DNA from 3 places in the Streptomyces sp. KR55 genome. Region 1 is predicted to be linked to each of the others. Evidence: riboswitches for the same ligand, from Rfam matches in the RefSeq annotation. Region 1 holds a riboswitch; each other region holds the start of a gene.
What was found. A riboswitch is a leader RNA that binds a small molecule or an ion and turns the genes downstream of it on or off. The one in region 1 is predicted to bind cyclic di-AMP.
Positions count from the first base shown of each region.

Region 2: linked by a shared signal. The riboswitch ahead of ACTWQJ_RS02625 (transglycosylase SLT domain-containing protein) and the one ahead of ACTWQJ_RS38850 (transglycosylase family protein) in region 1 are both predicted to bind cyclic di-AMP.
Region 3: linked by a shared signal. The riboswitch ahead of ACTWQJ_RS12865 (NlpC/P60 family protein) and the one ahead of ACTWQJ_RS38850 (transglycosylase family protein) in region 1 are both predicted to bind cyclic di-AMP.

Region 1 is NZ_JBQQCE010000391.1:2,229-7,890, reverse strand. It holds gene ACTWQJ_RS38860 (cytochrome P450 family protein) at 1-1,058, shown strand, start outside; gene ACTWQJ_RS38855 (transglycosylase family protein) at 1,279-2,277, shown strand; cyclic di-AMP (ydaO/yuaA leader) riboswitch at 2,460-2,628, shown strand; gene ACTWQJ_RS38850 (transglycosylase family protein) at 2,633-3,328, shown strand; gene eno (phosphopyruvate hydratase) at 3,683-4,963, shown strand; gene ACTWQJ_RS38840 (FtsB family cell division protein) at 5,057-5,530, shown strand; gene ACTWQJ_RS38835 (DUF501 domain-containing protein) at 5,550-5,662, shown strand, end outside.
Region 2 is NZ_JBQQCE010000009.1:42,086-47,747, forward strand. It holds gene ACTWQJ_RS02610 (ABC transporter ATP-binding protein) at 1-448, opposite strand, end outside; gene ACTWQJ_RS02615 (LolA family protein) at 504-1,709, opposite strand; gene ACTWQJ_RS02620 (polyprenyl synthetase family protein) at 1,985-2,995, opposite strand; cyclic di-AMP (ydaO/yuaA leader) riboswitch at 3,588-3,760, shown strand; gene ACTWQJ_RS02625 (transglycosylase SLT domain-containing protein) at 3,764-4,252, shown strand; gene ACTWQJ_RS02630 (HAD family hydrolase) at 4,264-5,148, opposite strand; gene fahA (fumarylacetoacetase) at 5,435-5,662, shown strand, end outside.
Region 3 is NZ_JBQQCE010000068.1:2,018-7,679, forward strand. It holds gene ACTWQJ_RS12860 (tellurite resistance/C4-dicarboxylate transporter family protein) at 1-425, opposite strand, end outside; gene ACTWQJ_RS12865 (NlpC/P60 family protein) at 710-1,897, opposite strand; cyclic di-AMP (ydaO/yuaA leader) riboswitch at 1,906-2,077, opposite strand; gene pcrA (DNA helicase PcrA) at 2,385-4,856, shown strand; gene ACTWQJ_RS12875 (M23 family metallopeptidase) at 4,922-5,662, opposite strand, start outside.

The DNA of each region.
Region 1 (5,662 bases):
ACGACGAGCCCGCACACGCCAAGGGCAAGACGGGTATCCCCGGTGAGCGCAAGGCGGAGCTGATGACGCATCTGCTCAACATCGACCCGCCGGACCACACCCGCCTCCGCCGGCTCGTCTCCAAGGCCTTCACGCCCCGCCGCGTCGCCGAGTTCGCGCCCCGTGTGCAGGAGCTCACCGACGACCTCCTCGACCGGTTCGCCCGCAACGGCTCCGCCGACCTCATCCACGAGTTCGCCTTCCCGCTCCCCATCTACGCCATCTGCGACATGCTCGGCGTCCCCCGCGAGGACCAGGACGACTTCCGGGACTGGGCGGGCATGATGATCCGGCACGGGGGAGGGCCGCGGGGCGGGGTCGCGCGGTCGGTGAAGAAGATGCGCGGCTACCTTGCCGACCTCATCCACCGCAAGCGTGAGTCGCTCTCCGCCGAACCGGCCCCGGGCGAGGACCTCATCTCCGGCCTCATCCGTGCCTCCGACCACGGTGAGCACCTCACCGAGAACGAGGCCGCCGCGATGGCGTTCATCCTTTTGTTCGCCGGGTTCGAGACCACCGTCAACCTGATCGGCAACGGCACCTACGCCCTGCTCACCCACCCCGAACAGCGCACCCGCCTCCAGCAGGCCCTCGCCACCGGCGACCGCGGCCTCCTGGAAACCGGGGTCGAGGAACTCCTGCGCTACGACGGCCCGGTGGAGCTGGCCACCTGGCGGTTCGCCACGCAGCCGCTGACCATCGGCGGGCAGGACATCGCGCCCGGCGACCCCGTGCTCGTCGTACTCGCCGCCGCGGACCGGGATCCGCAGCGGTTCGCCGATCCGGACACCCTCGACCTCGCCCGCCGTGACAACCAGCACCTCGGCTACGGGCACGGCATCCACTACTGCCTCGGCGCGCCGCTCGCCCGCCTGGAGGGGCAGACTGCCCTCGCGACCCTCCTCACCCGCCTCCCCGACCTCCGACTGGCCGTGGACCCGAGCGAGTTGCGATGGCGCGGCGGCCTCATCATGCGCGGACTGCGCACGCTGCCCGTGGAGTTCACTCCCATCTCGTAAACCGGCCCCCCGGCCTCCCGGCCCCTCCAGCCCCCGGATTCGACCGGAACGCTCCACTCCGGCACCGAAAACGTGACACAACCTCAACTCTGTGATCTTCACGTGATCTGCGCGACGTTAACTTGTGACAAGTGATCGACTGCCGATACGTTCACCCATCAGCGCGACGTCGAACACCACCCGCCGCGCCGGTCACTGCTGTCTCGCGAAAGGTCCCCGCATGCTCTCCGGGAACGGTCGTCACCGTCGCCCCCGCCAGGCTCCAGCCCTCGTTGTCGCGGCCGGCGTGACCGGGTCCGCCATCGCCATCCCGCTCCTCGGCGCCACCGGCGCGAGCGCGGCCAGCGGCACGACGTGGGACCGGGTGGCGGAGTGCGAGAGCGGCGGCTCCTGGAGCGCCAACGAGGGCAACGGGTACTACGGCGGGCTGCAACTGTCCCAGGAGGACTGGGAGCGGTACGGCGGCCTCACGTACGCGGCCAGCGCCGACCAGGCCAGCCGTTCGCAGCAGATAGCCGTCGCCGAGCGGATCCTCGCGGACCAGGGTGTGGGCGCATGGGGCACCTGCGGACTCACCGCCGGTCTCAACGCGGACAAGGGTTCGGTCGACGTGGACACGGGTGTGGCCGGTGACGCCTCGTCGGACACTTCCGAGAGCCTGCGCAACTCGTTCGGCTTGTCCAACTCGTCCGGTTCCTCCAGCTCGTCCGGTTCGTCTGATTCGGCAGAGTCTTCGACTGAATCCACCATGCCGTCCCCATCGTCTGACTCGTCATCGAATGCGACGGACGGTTCCGCGAGCCCGACGCCCGCCGACTCCACTCCGGACAACTCTCAGGAATCCGACAGCTCTCCCACAGCCACCCCGAAGGCCACCGACTCGGACAACTCGGGGCAGAGTGAAGGCGATTCCGGCCTGATCGACACCGGTACGGGCAAGCATCGCGGCGACAGCGCCGACGAGGATGCCGCCGGCGCTCGTACAACCGAGTCCTCGGGGCGTCACGCCTCACGCGACAGCGCCTCCCCCCGCGATGCCGCCGACGGGTCGTACACCGTGCGCGAGGGGGACAGTCTCTGGGGTATCGCCGACTCCCTTGGCGTCCAAGGGGGATGGTCCGTGCTCTATGCGGACAACAAGGAGATCGTCGGCGCCGACCCCAACTACATCATCCCCGGTCAGACGCTGGATGTCGGGGTCGAACCGGGCGAAAAGTAGCGGGAGTTCACGTCCCACTTAGCGTCTAATGTCCGGTTTGGTGAAAGTGTGGGATGAGTCTCAGAGGCCCTGATCCTCTTTGAAATTCCGCCAATCGCGTGTCTACGGTCATGACCGCTCGCCAACGCGAGCCCCGGCTGCCGCAACGCCGAATCCTGCCAGCGGCCGTCCGGGAACAGTCGTCGCGTCAAGCGCCGTAGGCAGGAGCGGGGGACCCAAGGTAAGCGCCGCACCGGGCAGTTGAGCCCGTACGGCTTGGGGTGAAGTCACGCCTCCCCACAGGGGCGTGACCGGGCAACTCAACCGGCCCGAACCCGACAGCTCACCTCGCAGGCGTCGGTGAGGGGATCCATCCATGCTGTTTTCCAGCAAGGGCAAGCACCGTCGTCCGTCCAAGGCCGCTCGTGCCATAGCCGTCGTCGGTGTCACCGGCGCCGCCGCCGTCGCGGCCCCGCTGATGGCGGCCGGCAGCGCCTCCGCCGCCACCACCTCCGAGTGGGACGCCGTCGCCCAGTGCGAGTCGGGCGGCAACTGGTCCATCAACACCGGCAACGGCTACTACGGCGGTCTGCAGTTCTCCGCCTCCACCTGGGCCGCGTACGGCGGCACGCAGTACGCCGCCACGGCCGACCAGGCCACCAAGGAGCAGCAGATCCAGATCGCCGAGAAGGTGCTCGCGGGTCAGGGCAAGGGTGCCTGGCCGCACTGCGGCACGGGCCTGTCGAACGCCACGTACACCGGCGGCGGCGCGAGCGACTCCTCCTCGGAGGGCTCCTCGCAGAGCAGCACCGAGACCACCACCCGCTCGACCGAACAGCAGCCGGCCTCCCGTTCGCAGGAGCGCCCGGCGCAGAAGACCGTCACCACCCCGACCGGTGAGAAGGTCGAGAAGGGCGACGGCGAGTACAAGGTCGTCACCGGCGACACGCTCAGCACCATCGCCGCGGAGCACGACGTCGAGGGCGGCTGGGAGAAGCTGTTCCAGCTGAACAAGGACATCGTCGAGGACGCCGACCTCATCTACCCGGGTCAGCAGCTGCACCTGAAGTAATCCGGATCTACCCGGCCCGGCAGCTTCACCTGACCTGAAGTAATCCGGGCTTCGCAGACCCCGTGAGGGTCCCCCCGTCCCCACGGGCCCCCGCCCCGGTGCGTGTTCCCCCGTACGCGCCGGGGCGGGGCTTTTGTGTCACCGCTCGGGCCCTCGTTCTTCGCTCGGGCCCTCGTTCTCCGCTCGGGCCCTCATTCTTGAGGAACCGTCTTTGTTCCATTCGGAAACAATTTACGATCGGTTCCGTCCACGGGGTGGGCGACCGGCTGGCCGATCCCACGGAGCCGGTTAGGCTCGTCTCGCAGAGCCGCTGCGGTCCTGCTAAACCGCGTCACATCCACGAAGGAGATGCTCGTGCCGTCCATCGACGTCGTCGTAGCCCGGGAAATCCTGGACTCCCGAGGCAACCCCACGGTCGAGGTCGAGGTCGGCCTCGACGACGGCAGCACGGGTCGTGCCGCCGTCCCGTCCGGCGCCTCCACGGGCGCCTTCGAGGCCATCGAACTCCGCGACGGCGACCCCAACCGCTACCAGGGCAAGGGCGTCGAGAAGGCCGTCCTGGCCGTCATCGAGCAGATCGGCCCTGAGCTGGTCGGCTACGACGCCACCGAGCAGCGCCTGATCGACCAGGCGATGTTCGACCTGGACGCCACCGACAACAAGGGCTCGCTCGGCGCCAACGCCATCCTCGGCGTCTCGCTCGCCGTCGCGCACGCCGCCTCCGAGGCCAGCGACCTGCCGCTCTTCCGCTACCTGGGCGGCCCGAACGCGCACCTGCTGCCGGTGCCGATGATGAACATCCTGAACGGCGGCTCGCACGCCGACTCCAACGTGGACATCCAGGAGTTCATGATCGCCCCGATCGGCGCGGAGTCCTTCTCCGAGGCCCTGCGCTGGGGCACCGAGGTCTACCACACCCTCAAGAAGGTCCTGAAGAGCAAGGGCCTGGCCACCGGCCTCGGCGACGAGGGCGGCTTCGCCCCCAACCTCGGCTCCAACCGTGAGGCCCTCGACCTCATCCTCGAGGCGATCAAGGAGGCCGGCTACACCCCCGGCGAGCAGATCGCCCTCGCGCTCGACGTCGCCGCGTCCGAGTTCTACAAGGACGGCTCCTACCTCTTCGAGGGCAAGGCGCGCTCGGCCGCCGAGATGACCGAGTACTACGCCGAGCTGGTCGACGCCTACCCGCTGGTCTCCATCGAGGACCCGCTGTTCGAGGACGACTGGGAGGGCTGGAAGACCATCACCGCCAAGCTCGGTGACAAGGTCCAGCTCGTCGGCGACGACCTGTTCGTCACCAACCCCGAGCGCCTGGCCAAGGGCATCGAGGAGGGCGCCGCCAACGCCCTGCTGGTCAAGGTCAACCAGATCGGCTCGCTGACCGAGACCCTGGACGCCGTCGAGCTCGCCCAGCGCAACGGCTTCAAGTGCATGATGTCCCACCGCTCCGGCGAGACCGAGGACGTCACCATCGCCGACCTGGCCGTCGCCACCAACTGCGGCCAGATCAAGACCGGCGCCCCGGCCCGCTCCGAGCGCGTCGCCAAGTACAACCAGCTGCTGCGCATCGAGGAGATCCTCGACGACGCCGCGGTGTACGCCGGCCGCTCCGCGTTCCCCCGCTTCAAGGGCTGAGCAGGGCCTCGTAGGAAGCGTCGTACGTACGTCCCCGTACTCGGTCCCGTACCGTGTGCGGGGACGTACGCGCGTGTGTGACGGGAGTGGGAGATGGCCGCCAGGGACCGGGGTTTCTCCACCACGACCAGGATCCGGCTGCTCGGCGAGCAGACGGCCGCCCGCGTCTACCGCTCCCAGACCCGTCGCCAGGCCCGCCGCTCCCGGCTGACCGGCCGCGCCGCACTGCTCGCGCTCGTCGTCTGCTCGCTGGTGGTCGCCCTCGCCTATCCGATAAGGCAGTACGTCGCCCAGCGCGCCGAGATCGCCGACCTCCAGCGGCAGCAGGAACAGGCCCGGCAGCGGGTCGAGGAACTGCGCGACCTCAAGGCACGCTGGCAGGACGACGCGTACGCGGAGCAGCAGATCCGGCAGCGACTGCACTATGTGATGCCCGGGGAGACCGGTTACGTCGTGATCGACCCGGACGCGGCACAGCAGTCGCACGCCGACTCCGGGGCGGCCGACCGCCCCTGGTACGCGAACGTCTGGGACGGCGTCGACAAGTCCGATGCCTCCGACCAGTGAACACAAGAGAAAGAACGTCATGGAGACCCCCCCGCCGCCCACCCCGCGCACCGAGCCCACCGACGCGGACGTCGAGGCCTTCAAGCAGCAGCTCGGCCGGCCGCCGCGCGGGCTGCGCGCCATCGCGCACCG
Region 2 (5,662 bases), on a different contig from region 1:
ACGCCTTCGCCTTCTTGCCGGCGGCCGCCGCGAGCCCAACCCGGTCCAGCGCCGCGGCGACGCGGGTCCGCCGGGTGCGTGGATCGGCGGCCGGGTCGGCGGAGTCGTAGCGCAGGAGGTTGTCGCGGCCGGAGAGGAAGCCGTACAGGGCCGGGCCCTCGATGAGGGCGCCCACGTGCGGGAGCACGGCGCGCGTGGCCCGGGGCATGGGCCGCCCCAGCACGTGCGCCGTGCCCGACGTGGGCTCGATCAGGCCCATCAGCATGCGGATGGTGGTGGTCTTGCCGGAGCCGTTGGGGCCGAGGAAGCCGAAGACGCTGCCCGCCGGGACGGTCAGATCGAGCCCGTCGACGGCGAGCTGTCCGCCGCGGTAGCGCTTGGTCAGGGCGCGGGTGTGGATGACGCTGTCACCCGCGCCCTGCTCTGCCGTGGCGGACGATTCGCCCATCGTCTCCCCGATTCGTCGTGCGCGTACGGTACTTACTGCCCCTTCCGTACGGTACTCACTGCCCGGAGTCGGCCGCCTTCACCAGCGCGTCCTTGGTGACCGCACCGACGTAGACCTTGCCGTCGTCCGTGATCAGGGCGTTGACCAGACGGGTCTTGAAGACCGTGCCCGAGCCGAACTTGCCCTTCACCTCGTCGCCGAGCGAGCCCAGGAAGCTGCCCATGTCGCCGCCGGCGGCGTCGGAGGGCATGCCGCCCTCGGCGCCGGTGTCGAGGACGGCGACGGAGTTCCAGCCCTCGCCGATGACGTTCAGTCCGTCGAGGCCCTTGCCGAGGTCCTCCTCGGACTTCCGCTCGTGCTCCGGTGCCGCCTCCAGGCTGTCGCCCTCGGTCACCTTCGCACCCTTGGGCGGGGCGAAGTCGAAGGTCGACGCGGCCGGCGCGGCAAAGCTGACCTGTGTGAAGCCCGCGTCCACCACGGCGGCACCGCCGCTCGCCGGGGTCAGCGTGAACTTCAGTGGCAGCCCGGTCTCCGCATCCACCGCCACACTGATCGCGCCCACCGTGGAACCGGACTGCTTCGGCTCGATGAGCAGCTTGTACGCGTCGCGGCCGGCCACCTGGGCGGTGCCGTCGACGGTCACGGACGTCGTGTCGTCCACCGCCTTCAGGGCCTCCTCGGTGAGGTCCTTGGGCGTGGCCGGCACCTCCTCGGACGCCTTGCCGTCCGCGGCCTCGGTGGCGGTGCCGTGGTAGACCTCGTTGGACGCGCTGTCGTAGCCCCACACGTCCTTGCCGTTGTGGATCAGGCTGTACTCGGCGGCGTTCTCCAGCAGCGACAGCTTCTGCCTGTCCGGGCCGTCGGCCGCGACGCGCAGCGTGTGCGTGCCGGACGCCAGCTCGGTCAGCTTGGCCGACGGGTCGGCCGCAGAACCCTCGCCGTCCGAGGGGGTCGCGCCGGACGTCAGCCCGCTCTCCAGGCCGCCCAGGTCGGGCAGCCCCAGATCGGTGCTGATCTTCACCGTGCCGGACAGCTGCTGTACGTCCGACTCGGCGATCTTCTCGATGAGTTGCTGTGCGCTGATCTCCGGCAGATCGGGGCTGCCGGAGTCGGCGATCGCGGGGACGAGCCCGATGGTCCCCGCAGCCACCCCCAGGACCGCCGCCGGGACGACGTACCGCGCGGCCTTGCGCCGCCGCGCCGCGCGCAGCTCTTCGGCCTGCGCCGCGGTCGTGCTGTCGTCGGATTCGTACGGTGCCATGTGTGCCTTACCTCCGTCGTCGGCGGCGGCTGTCCGTCACTTCGCGTCCTCGCACTCGTCCACCTGAGCCGCCATTCTCACCCGAATAGGTGAGGAGTGGTGTGTTCCGTGGTCTCCATCTGACCAAACCGGATGCGAAGAAGCGTCAGACCGCGGGCTCAACTCCGCGTACTGCTGCGGTATGACACAAGCGAGCGGCGCCTCCCCCGACCCGTAGGGGTCGTAGGGGAGGCGCCGCCTCGATGCCGGGTCTCCGGCGATCCGCTGGCCAGGCCCTATCCCGCGCGGTGCACCACCGCGTCGCACAGTTCGATGAGCGCTGCCTTGGCATCGCACTCCCGCAGCGGCGCAAGCGCCGACCGCGCCTCCTCCGCGTACCGCACGGTGTCCCGCCGTGCCTGCTCCAGCGCGGGGTGCGCCCGCAGCGCGGCCAGCGCCTGCGCATGCCGGGCGTCGTCCGTCAGGTCGGAGTCCAGCAGCTCGCACAGGGCGATGTCCTCGGCCAGCCCCAGCCGGGCCGCGCGCTCGCGCAGCCGCAGCACGGGCAGGGTCGCGATGCCCTCCCGCAGATCCGTCCCCGGCGTCTTCCCGGACTCGTGGGAGTCGGACGCGATGTCCAGGACGTCGTCGGCGAGCTGGAAGGCGACGCCCAGTCGTTCGCCGTACTGGGTCAGGACGTTCACGAGCGACTCGTCGGCGCCCGACATCATCGCGCCGAAGCGGCACGAGACCGCCACCAGCGACCCCGTCTTGCCGGCCAGTACGTCCAGGTAGTGCTCGACCGGGTCGCGCCCGTCCGACGGCCCGGCCGTCTCCAGGATCTGACCGGTGACCAGCCGTTCGAACGCCTCCGCCTGCACCCGCACGGCCTCCGGACCGAGGTCGGCCAGGATGTGCGAGGCACGGGCGAAGAGGAAGTCGCCGGTGAGGACCGCGACCGAGTTGCCCCAGCGGGCGTTCGCGCTCGGTACCCCGCGCCGCACCTCTGCCTCGTCCATCACGTCGTCGTGGTACAGCGTCGCCAGGTGGGTCAGCTCCACGACCACGGCCGAGGGCACGACCCCGGGCGCGTACGGGTCACCGAACTGCGCGGCGAGCATCACCAGCAGCGGGCGGAACCGCTTGCCTCCGGCCCGCACCAGGTGCTGCGCGGCCTCCGTGATGAACGGGACCTCGCTCTTGGTGGCTTCGAGCAACCCTTCCTCGACAGCCGCCAATCCGGCCTGGACATCGGCTTCCAGAGCCTGGTCCCGCACGCTCAGCCCGAACGGCCCGACGACGGTCACGAGGGGTCTCCTGTCTGCTGGTGTCTACCGGCGGTTACGCGGTTTGTCGATACGTCGCTGCCTTCACTCAAGTCAGCGTATCCGGTCACGTTTCGATCACCGAGGGCGCCCGGGGTTACAGGCCGGGCTGTATCGGATCACGAGCGGTATGTTTTCGATCAGTTGATACGAGAAGTTATTTATCGACTTAAGCCGAATAGGTGAGCTTTGTCCGGTAATACCCCCGCCACGCCGTCTCGCCTCCGGCCATTCGGGTGACCGGCTCCCTCCCATCACACCTGAGGGAAGCGCATCCCATGCACACCTGATTAATAGGCACTTGAGCTCATTGTCCGATTTACCACTCTTGCGCTCGTGCGTGACATGACTCACCTTCACCCGTTCACAGGTTCCACGCGGTCGCCAATCATCCGGCTTTCCCGGCTTGCGAGTTGAGCCTTGGCATACGCAAAGGATCAAGCTGACAAAACACCCCAGACAAAGATCAAACAGCATGTTGTGTGAACCCGCTACTTGTTTCCGACATGTGCTCTCGCATACGTTCCGGGCCAGTCGGGCGGACGCCGAATCCTGCCGCCGCCCGGTACCACCGATGACGAGACCACTCACGCACGGCAGGAGCGGGGGACCCAGGTAAGTCGCCGCGCCGGACGTCGTACGACGCACCGGAACGGCTTGGGGTGAAGTTGCGCTCGCAAGGGCGCGGCCGGGCACCTCCCAGCCCGAACCCGACAGCTCACCTCGCAGGCGAAGGAGAGGAACAAGCCCATGCCTGCAAACGGTCAGCCCCGCCGCACCCGCACTGCCCGCATAGCCCGCAAGCTCGCGGTCGCCGGCACCGGCGCGGCCGTGCTCGCCCTGCCGCTCATCGGTGCGAGCACCGCATCGGCCGCCACCCCCGCCGCGGTGACCGCGAAGACCGCCACCACGGCGTACTCCGACAACCTCGACGGCTGGATCCGCGAGTCGCTCGCGATCATGGCGCAGCACGGAATCCCGGGCTCCTACAACGGCATCTACCGCAACGTCATGCGCGAGTCGTCCGGCAACCCGGCCGCCATCAACAACTGGGACTCCAACGCGGCCAAGGGCACCCCGTCCAAGGGCCTGCTCCAGGTCATCGACCCCACCTTCGCCGCGTACCACGTGCCCGGCACGCCGTACGACCCGTTCGACCCGGTCGCCAACATCACCGCCGCCTGCAACTACGCGGCCGACCGCTACGGCTCGATCGACAACGTCTTCGGCGCCTACTGAGCCCTTCGCGCCTACTGAACCTTCGTACCCACCGAGGCCCTGCGCCCGCTGAGCCGCTGCGGGCGCAGGGCCTCGGTGAGGAGCCGTTCGAGGACGACGGCGATGCCGTCGTCCTCGTTCGAGAGGGTGATCTCGTCGGCCACCGCCTTCAGTTCGGGGTGCGCGTTGGCCATGGCGACGCCGTGGGCGGCCCAGTCGAACATCGGGATGTCGTTGGGCATGTCTCCGAAGGCGATGGTGTCCTCGGGGCGCAGCCCCAGATGCCGGGCCGCCAGCGCCAACCCCGTCGCCTTGGTGATGCCGGACGGCTGAAGCTCGACCGTCCCGGGCCCCGACATGGTGACCGTCGCGAGCGAACCCACCACCGAACGGGCCACCGACGCCAACTCGTCGTCGGACAGGGCGGGATGACGCAGCAGCACCTTGCTGATGGGCTCGCACCACAGGTCGTCACGCCGGCCGACCCGTACCGCCGGCAACGTCGGGTGCGGCATCCGATACCCCGGCTCGATGAGCGTCAGGCCGTCGACGCCGTCCTGGTCGACGGCCGCATACACCGTACCGACCTCCGCCTCGATCTTGCCGAGCGCGGTCTCGGCCAGTTCCCGGTCCAGGGTGACCGACCACAGCAGACGGTCCACGCCGGCGTCGTACAACTGCGCGCCCTGCCCGCACACCGCGAGCCCCCCGCCACCCAGGAACTTCAGCAGCGGCCGCACCCTGGGCGCCGGCCGTCCTGTCACCACCAGATGCCGGGCACCGGCCGCCGAGACCCGCGCGAGCGCGGTGAGCGACCGGTCGGAGACCGTGTCGTCGCCGCGCAGCAGCGTTCCGTCCAGGTCGGTGGCGATGAGGGCGTACGCGGTGCGCTCGGCATATGCGATGGGTGCGGCCATGATCAGAGAATACGGACACCACACCCACGCCGTTCATCCCCAACTCCCTTCCACCTGTCCACATTTCAGTGGTCCGACTCCTCGGCGCCGGCCACCGGCCGGGCGAAGGCGCGTTGCGGACAGCGGGTCACGGACAGCGGGACGAGGTCACGGATATGCATGACTCCCCCATTCCGGACATTGCGAACTCTTTGCGCGCTTAAGTCACTGCCCAAGACGGCCGCCGCAGCCGTAACGTGTGCCGCGACCGCATGGACCGCACGTACGAAAGTGAGGCAGCACCCCGATGCCCCCCTTCGATGTCCCCGAGGGCGACCCCTTCGGTCCGCACAACCTTCCGTACGGCGTCTTCTCACCCGCCGGGTCCACCGAACGCACCGTCGGCGTCCGCCTCGGCGACCACGTCCTCGACGCCGGCGCGGCAGCACTGGCACTCGGCTCCCCTTATGCCGCCCTGCTGGCCCGGCCCACCCTGAACCCACTGCTCGCCGCCGGCCGCACCGCCTGGTCGGAC
Region 3 (5,662 bases), on a different contig from region 1:
CCCTGTGTCGCCACCGCCCCGAGGAACACCGCCCCCGGCATACGCCGCCGCTGCCGGTGCCGCACAACGGGCACGAGCAGCACCGGCCACAGCAGCGTGGCCAGCGCCAGCAGCGCCGCGGCCGGGGGCTGCCGGTCCAGCGCGGAGAAACGGGTCCCCAGCACGGCGGTCGCGGCGACGGCGGTGAGCACCGCAGGCGTTCCCGCCTCCGTCATCCAGCGCGCCCGCTGCCGCAGCAGCCGTGTGACGAGGTCCGCCGCCAGGGCCAGCCATGCCGCGCAGGCCGCCACGAGGAGGATCCGGGACAGGACCTCGTAGCCCGTCAGGTGCAGGCCGACCGAGACGATGCCGGTCGCCATGACGGCGGCCCCGGCCGCCGGCGGATGCTGCGCCCACCAGGCGCGGAGGGGGGAGGAGCCGGGCATGCGCCGATGCTAAGGAGCCCCGCGCGCCGCGCGAGCGGGCCACGCGCGCGGGCACGTCGAAAACCACGCGGGCGCGCGGCAATGGGCTCACACCGAGCGTGCGCCGTTTCGGCGGGCGCGCGAGCCTGCAGGCGCCTCTCGTACGCGCCTGCCCAACAGCACCCCACGCGCGTGCCTGCGAAAAACGCCACCACGCGCGCGTGCCTGCGTAACCCCGCCACGCGCGCGTGCCCACGGAAGCCTCCCCGGGGCGTGCCATCCGGCCCGCCCCTTGCCTCCGCCCGTCAGGCCGGTCGTACCACGCTGTGGATGGACGACTCCCCGTCGTAGTAGATCGACTCCTCGCGCACGTACGCGCCGGGCTTCGGGGCGTGGATCATCATGCCGTTGCCGATGTAGATGCCGACGTGGGTGACGTCGTCGTAGAAGAAGACCAGGTCGCCGGGCTGGGCGGCCGCGAGGGAGACCGTGGTGCCCGCGTTCACCTGGTCGTAGGTGGTGCGCGGGAGGGAGACGCCGGCGGCCTTCCACGCGCCCTGGGTGAGACCGGAGCAGTCGTAGGAGTCGGGGCCGGTCGCGCCCCAGACGTACGGCTTGCCGATCTGCGCGCGGGAGAAGGCGAGCGCCTTCTCGGCCTTGGTGGCGTACGAGGAGTCGGGGGCCGAGGTGCCGGAGCCCGTCTCGGTCCCTGTGCCCGTCTCCGTGGAGGAGCCGCTTCCGGTCTCCTCCTGCTGCGCGGCGGCCTCCTGGCGCTGCCGCTCCTCCTCCGCCTGCTGCCGGGCGAGCTCCGCGGCCTTGCGCTCGGCCTCCTCCTGCTTCTTCTTCTCGATCGCCGCCAGCCGTGCCTTCTCCTCGGCGGTCAGCTGCGACAGCAGTTCGCGGGCGTCGGCGAGCTTCTTCTGGACGGTGGCCTTGGCCGTCTTCAGATCGCTCTGCGACTCCGTGAGCGTCTCGAGGCTCTCGGTGGCCTCCTGGCGCTTCTCCATCGTCGCGGACTGCTGGGTGAAGTAGTCGTCGACCGCGCCCTTCTGACGGTTGGTCAGCCTGCCCATCAGCTGGGTCTGGTCGAAGTAGTCCTGCGGCGAGTCCGCGAGCAGGAAGGTCGCGGTGTCGGGGGCGGAGGCGCCGGTCCGGTACTGCGCCGCCGCGTACGAGCCCAGCTCCTCGCGCGCCTCGTTGAGCTTCTGGGTGCGCTGGGCGACGTCGTCGAGGAGGGTGTCGACCTGCTTGCGCTGTTTCGCGGTCTTCTCTTTGGCTGCGTTGTACTTCTCGGTCGCCGACTCCGCCTGGCGGTAGAGGTCGTCGACCTTCTTCTCGACTTCTTCGAGGCTCGGCTTGTCGTCGGCCGAGGGGGTGGCATTGGCCGTCTGGGAGAGCAGGGCCACAGACGTGAGGGCAGCCGTGGCAAGCGCGGGGGTCCGTATGCCTGCGACGCGCGCGCCCGTGGGACGCGACTTACGGTGCGACGCCAAGGGAGGCGACTCCTTCCATGGGCCGCCTACCGGGTTAGCTGTCGGGTTCGGGCGGGTGGTTCGGAAGGGTTGCCCTACGGTCCCCTCCCGGGAAGGGAGTCGGACCGATTCACCCCAGAGTCGGTTGGGTCCCCGGCTCCGGCAGCCACGGGGGCGCACCGGACTCGGCGGAGGCCGTGCGGCCCGGCGACGTTCGCCGGTGGGGGTCGTACGGCCTGCCCGGCACGGTAGCCAACTCGTGTGGTGCGTGTGAAGGTTGGTGGGTGATATGCCCGATACATTTTCGTGACCTTCAGTCAGTGGTCGCGGGTGGTAGTGGGGTGGGCTCGGAGAGTAAGCCGATGTGGGGGTGGGCAGGGATGGAAGGTCGTCGGCCGCTGCAGCCGATGTGATTCCGGCCTCATCGTCAAGATCGACGGTATTCCGGCCGGGGATGTTCTCGGGGCGGCCGCGGGTTGTCGGTGGGGCGCCCTAGACTCGGAGAGCGATGAGCAGCCTCTTTGACGACAGCTTCCTGGCGGACCTCCAGGCCCCGCGGGCCCACGAGGAACACCCGCCGCCCGAGGACGATCACGTTCCGGAGTCGATCCCGGACGATCTGTTCGGCGGGAAGTTCGACGTGCCCCCGGACCGGGACGCGTACTACCGCGACGGCGCCGCGCGTCCGGCCGTGGACACGGCAGCGCTCCTGGAGGGGCTGAACGACAACCAGCGCGCCGCCGTCGTCCACTCCGGCTCCCCCCTGCTCATCGTGGCCGGGGCCGGTTCCGGCAAGACCCGCGTGCTCACCCACCGCATCGCCCACCTCCTCGCCGAGCGGGGCGTGCACCCGGGCCAGATCCTCGCGATCACCTTCACCAACAAGGCCGCCGGCGAGATGAAGGAGCGCGTCGAGCAGCTCGTCGGTCCGCGCGCGAACGCGATGTGGGTCATGACCTTCCACAGCGCGTGCGTGCGCATCCTGCGCCGGGAGAGCAAGAAGCTCGGCTTCACGTCGTCGTTCTCGATCTACGACGCCGCCGACAGCAAGCGCCTCATGGCCCTGGTCTGCCGCGACCTGGACCTCGATCCCAAGCGCTACCCGCCCAAGTCCTTCAGTGCCAAGATCAGCAACCTCAAGAACGAGCTGATCGACGAGGAGGACTTCGCCGCCCAGGCCACCGACGGCTTCGAGAAGACCCTCGCCCAGGCCTACGCCCTGTACCAGTCGCGACTGCGCGAGGCGAACGCCCTCGACTTCGACGACCTGATCATGACGACGGTCAACCTGCTCCGCGCCTTCCCGGACGTCGCCGAGCACTACCGCCGCCGCTTCCGCCATGTACTCGTCGACGAGTACCAGGACACCAACCACGCCCAGTACGCCCTCGTACGCGAACTCGTCGGCACCGGCGAGCACGACGAGGGCGTACCACCCGGCGAGGGCGGCCTGCCGCCCGCCGAGCTGTGCGTGGTGGGTGACGCCGACCAGTCGATCTACGCCTTCCGCGGGGCGACCATCCGCAACATCCTCCAGTTCGAGGAGGACTACCCGGACGCGACGACGATCCTGCTGGAGCAGAACTACCGCTCCACCCAGACGATCCTCTCCGCCGCCAACGCCGTCATCGAGCGCAACGAGTCCCGCCGCCCGAAGAACCTCTGGACCAACGCGGGCGCGGGCGCGCGCATCACCGGCTATGTCGCCGACACGGAGCACGACGAGGCCCAGTTCGTCGCCGACGAGATAGACCGCCTCACGGACGCGGACGAGGCGAAGGCCGGGGACGTCGCCGTCTTCTACCGGACGAACGCCCAGTCCCGTGTCTTCGAAGAGATCTTCATCCGCGTCGGCCTGCCCTACAAGGTCGTCGGCGGCGTGCGCTTCTACGAGCGCAAGGAGGTCCGGGACGTCCTGGCCTACCTGCGCGTGCTGGCCAACCCGGAGGACTCGGTCCCGCTGCGCCGTATTCTCAACGTCCCCAAGCGGGGCATCGGCGACCGCGCGGAGGCGATGATCGACGCCCTCTCCCAGCGGGAGAAGATCAGCTTCCCGCAGGCGCTGAAGCGCGTGGACGAGGCGTACGGCATGGCCGCGCGCTCCACGAACGCCGTCAAGCGGTTCAACACGCTCATGGAGGACCTCCGGACGATCGTCGAGTCCGGCGCCGGCCCCGCGACGATCCTGGAGGCAGTGCTCGAACGCACCGGCTACCTCGCCGAGTTGCAGGCCTCCACCGACCCGCAGGACGAGACCCGGATCGAGAACCTCCAGGAACTCGCCGCCGTGGCCCTGGAGTTCGAGCAGGAACGCACCGAGGGCGAGCAGGGCACACTGGCCGACTTCCTGGAGCAGGTCGCGCTGGTCGCCGACTCCGACCAGATCCCGGACGAGGAGGAGGGCGACGGCGTCATCACGCTGATGACCCTGCACACCGCCAAGGGCCTCGAATTCCCGGTCGTCTTCCTGACCGGCATGGAGGACGGCGTCTTCCCGCACATGCGTGCCCTCGGCCAGACCAAGGAACTGGAGGAGGAGCGCCGCCTGGCGTACGTCGGCATCACGCGCGCACGTGAGCGGCTGTATCTGACGCGCTCGGCAATGCGGAGCGCCTGGGGGCAGCCCTCGTACAACCCGCCCTCCCGCTTCCTGGAGGAGATCCCGGCGGCGCATGTGGACTGGAAGCGCACGGGTGGTTCCCCGGCTCCGGCGGGCCCGGTCTCGGGCGTGGCGGCGTCGCTGTCCTCGTCCCGCTCGCGCTCGTCGGCGTCGGGCGCGTCCGGGTTCGCCACGCGCCGGACCGCCGAGAAGCCCGTGGTCTCCCTCGCGGTGGGGGACCGGGTGACGCACGACCAGTTCGGGCTCGGGACCGTCGTCGCGGTGAAGGGCACCGGCACGAACGCGGAGGCGACGATCGACTTCGGGGACACCAAGCCGAAGCGACTGCTTCTGCGGTACGCGCCGGTGGAGAAGCTGTAGCTGTTCCGGGCGGTACGAAGTGAGCCCCCGCTCACTCGGCGGGGGCTCAGGGGAAGCTTCGGGGCTTACGTCGGCTCGAGCCCGTGGCTGCGCAGCCAGGCCAGCGGGTCGACCGCCGAATCGCCGCCCGGCCGCACCTCGAAGTGCAGGTGCGGTCCGGTCGAGTTGCCGGAGTTGCCGGAGAGCGCGATCGGGTCGCCGGCCTTGACGGTCGTACCGGACGCGACCTGGTAGCTGGAGAGGTGGCAGTACCAGGTCTCCGTGCCGTCCATCGCCGTCACGATCATCATGTTGCCGTACGCGCTGTTCCACTCCGTACGGACGGTGCCGTCGGTCGCGGCCATCACGGTCGAGCCGTACGAGACCGGGAAGTCGATGCCGGTGTGCACGGACATCCAGTTGATGCCGGCCTGGCCGTAGTAGGCGCTGAGCCCGTGCTGTGCGACAGGCAGGGCGTACTTGGGACGCAGCCGTTCCTTGCGGGCTGCCTCCGCCGCCGCCCTCTTCTTCTCGGCCGCCTGCTGCGCCTTGAGGTCGATGCGCTCCTGGGTACGGCTGGCCCGGTCGGCGAAGTCGTCGGCCTCCGCGGTGAGGCTCTCGAGCTGGGTGTCCAACTGGTTGTTGGCGGCCGACGGCTTCACCGCCGGGGCGTCCGCCGCGGTCGTCGACGTGTCCTGGTCGTCGCCGCCGAGGTTGCCGACGGAGGCGGCGGCGATGCCCGCCACGCCCATGACGCACGCCGAGGGCACGGCGACGGTCAGCAGCGCGGAGCGCTTCGCGGGCGTACGGCGACGGGAGCGGGCCCC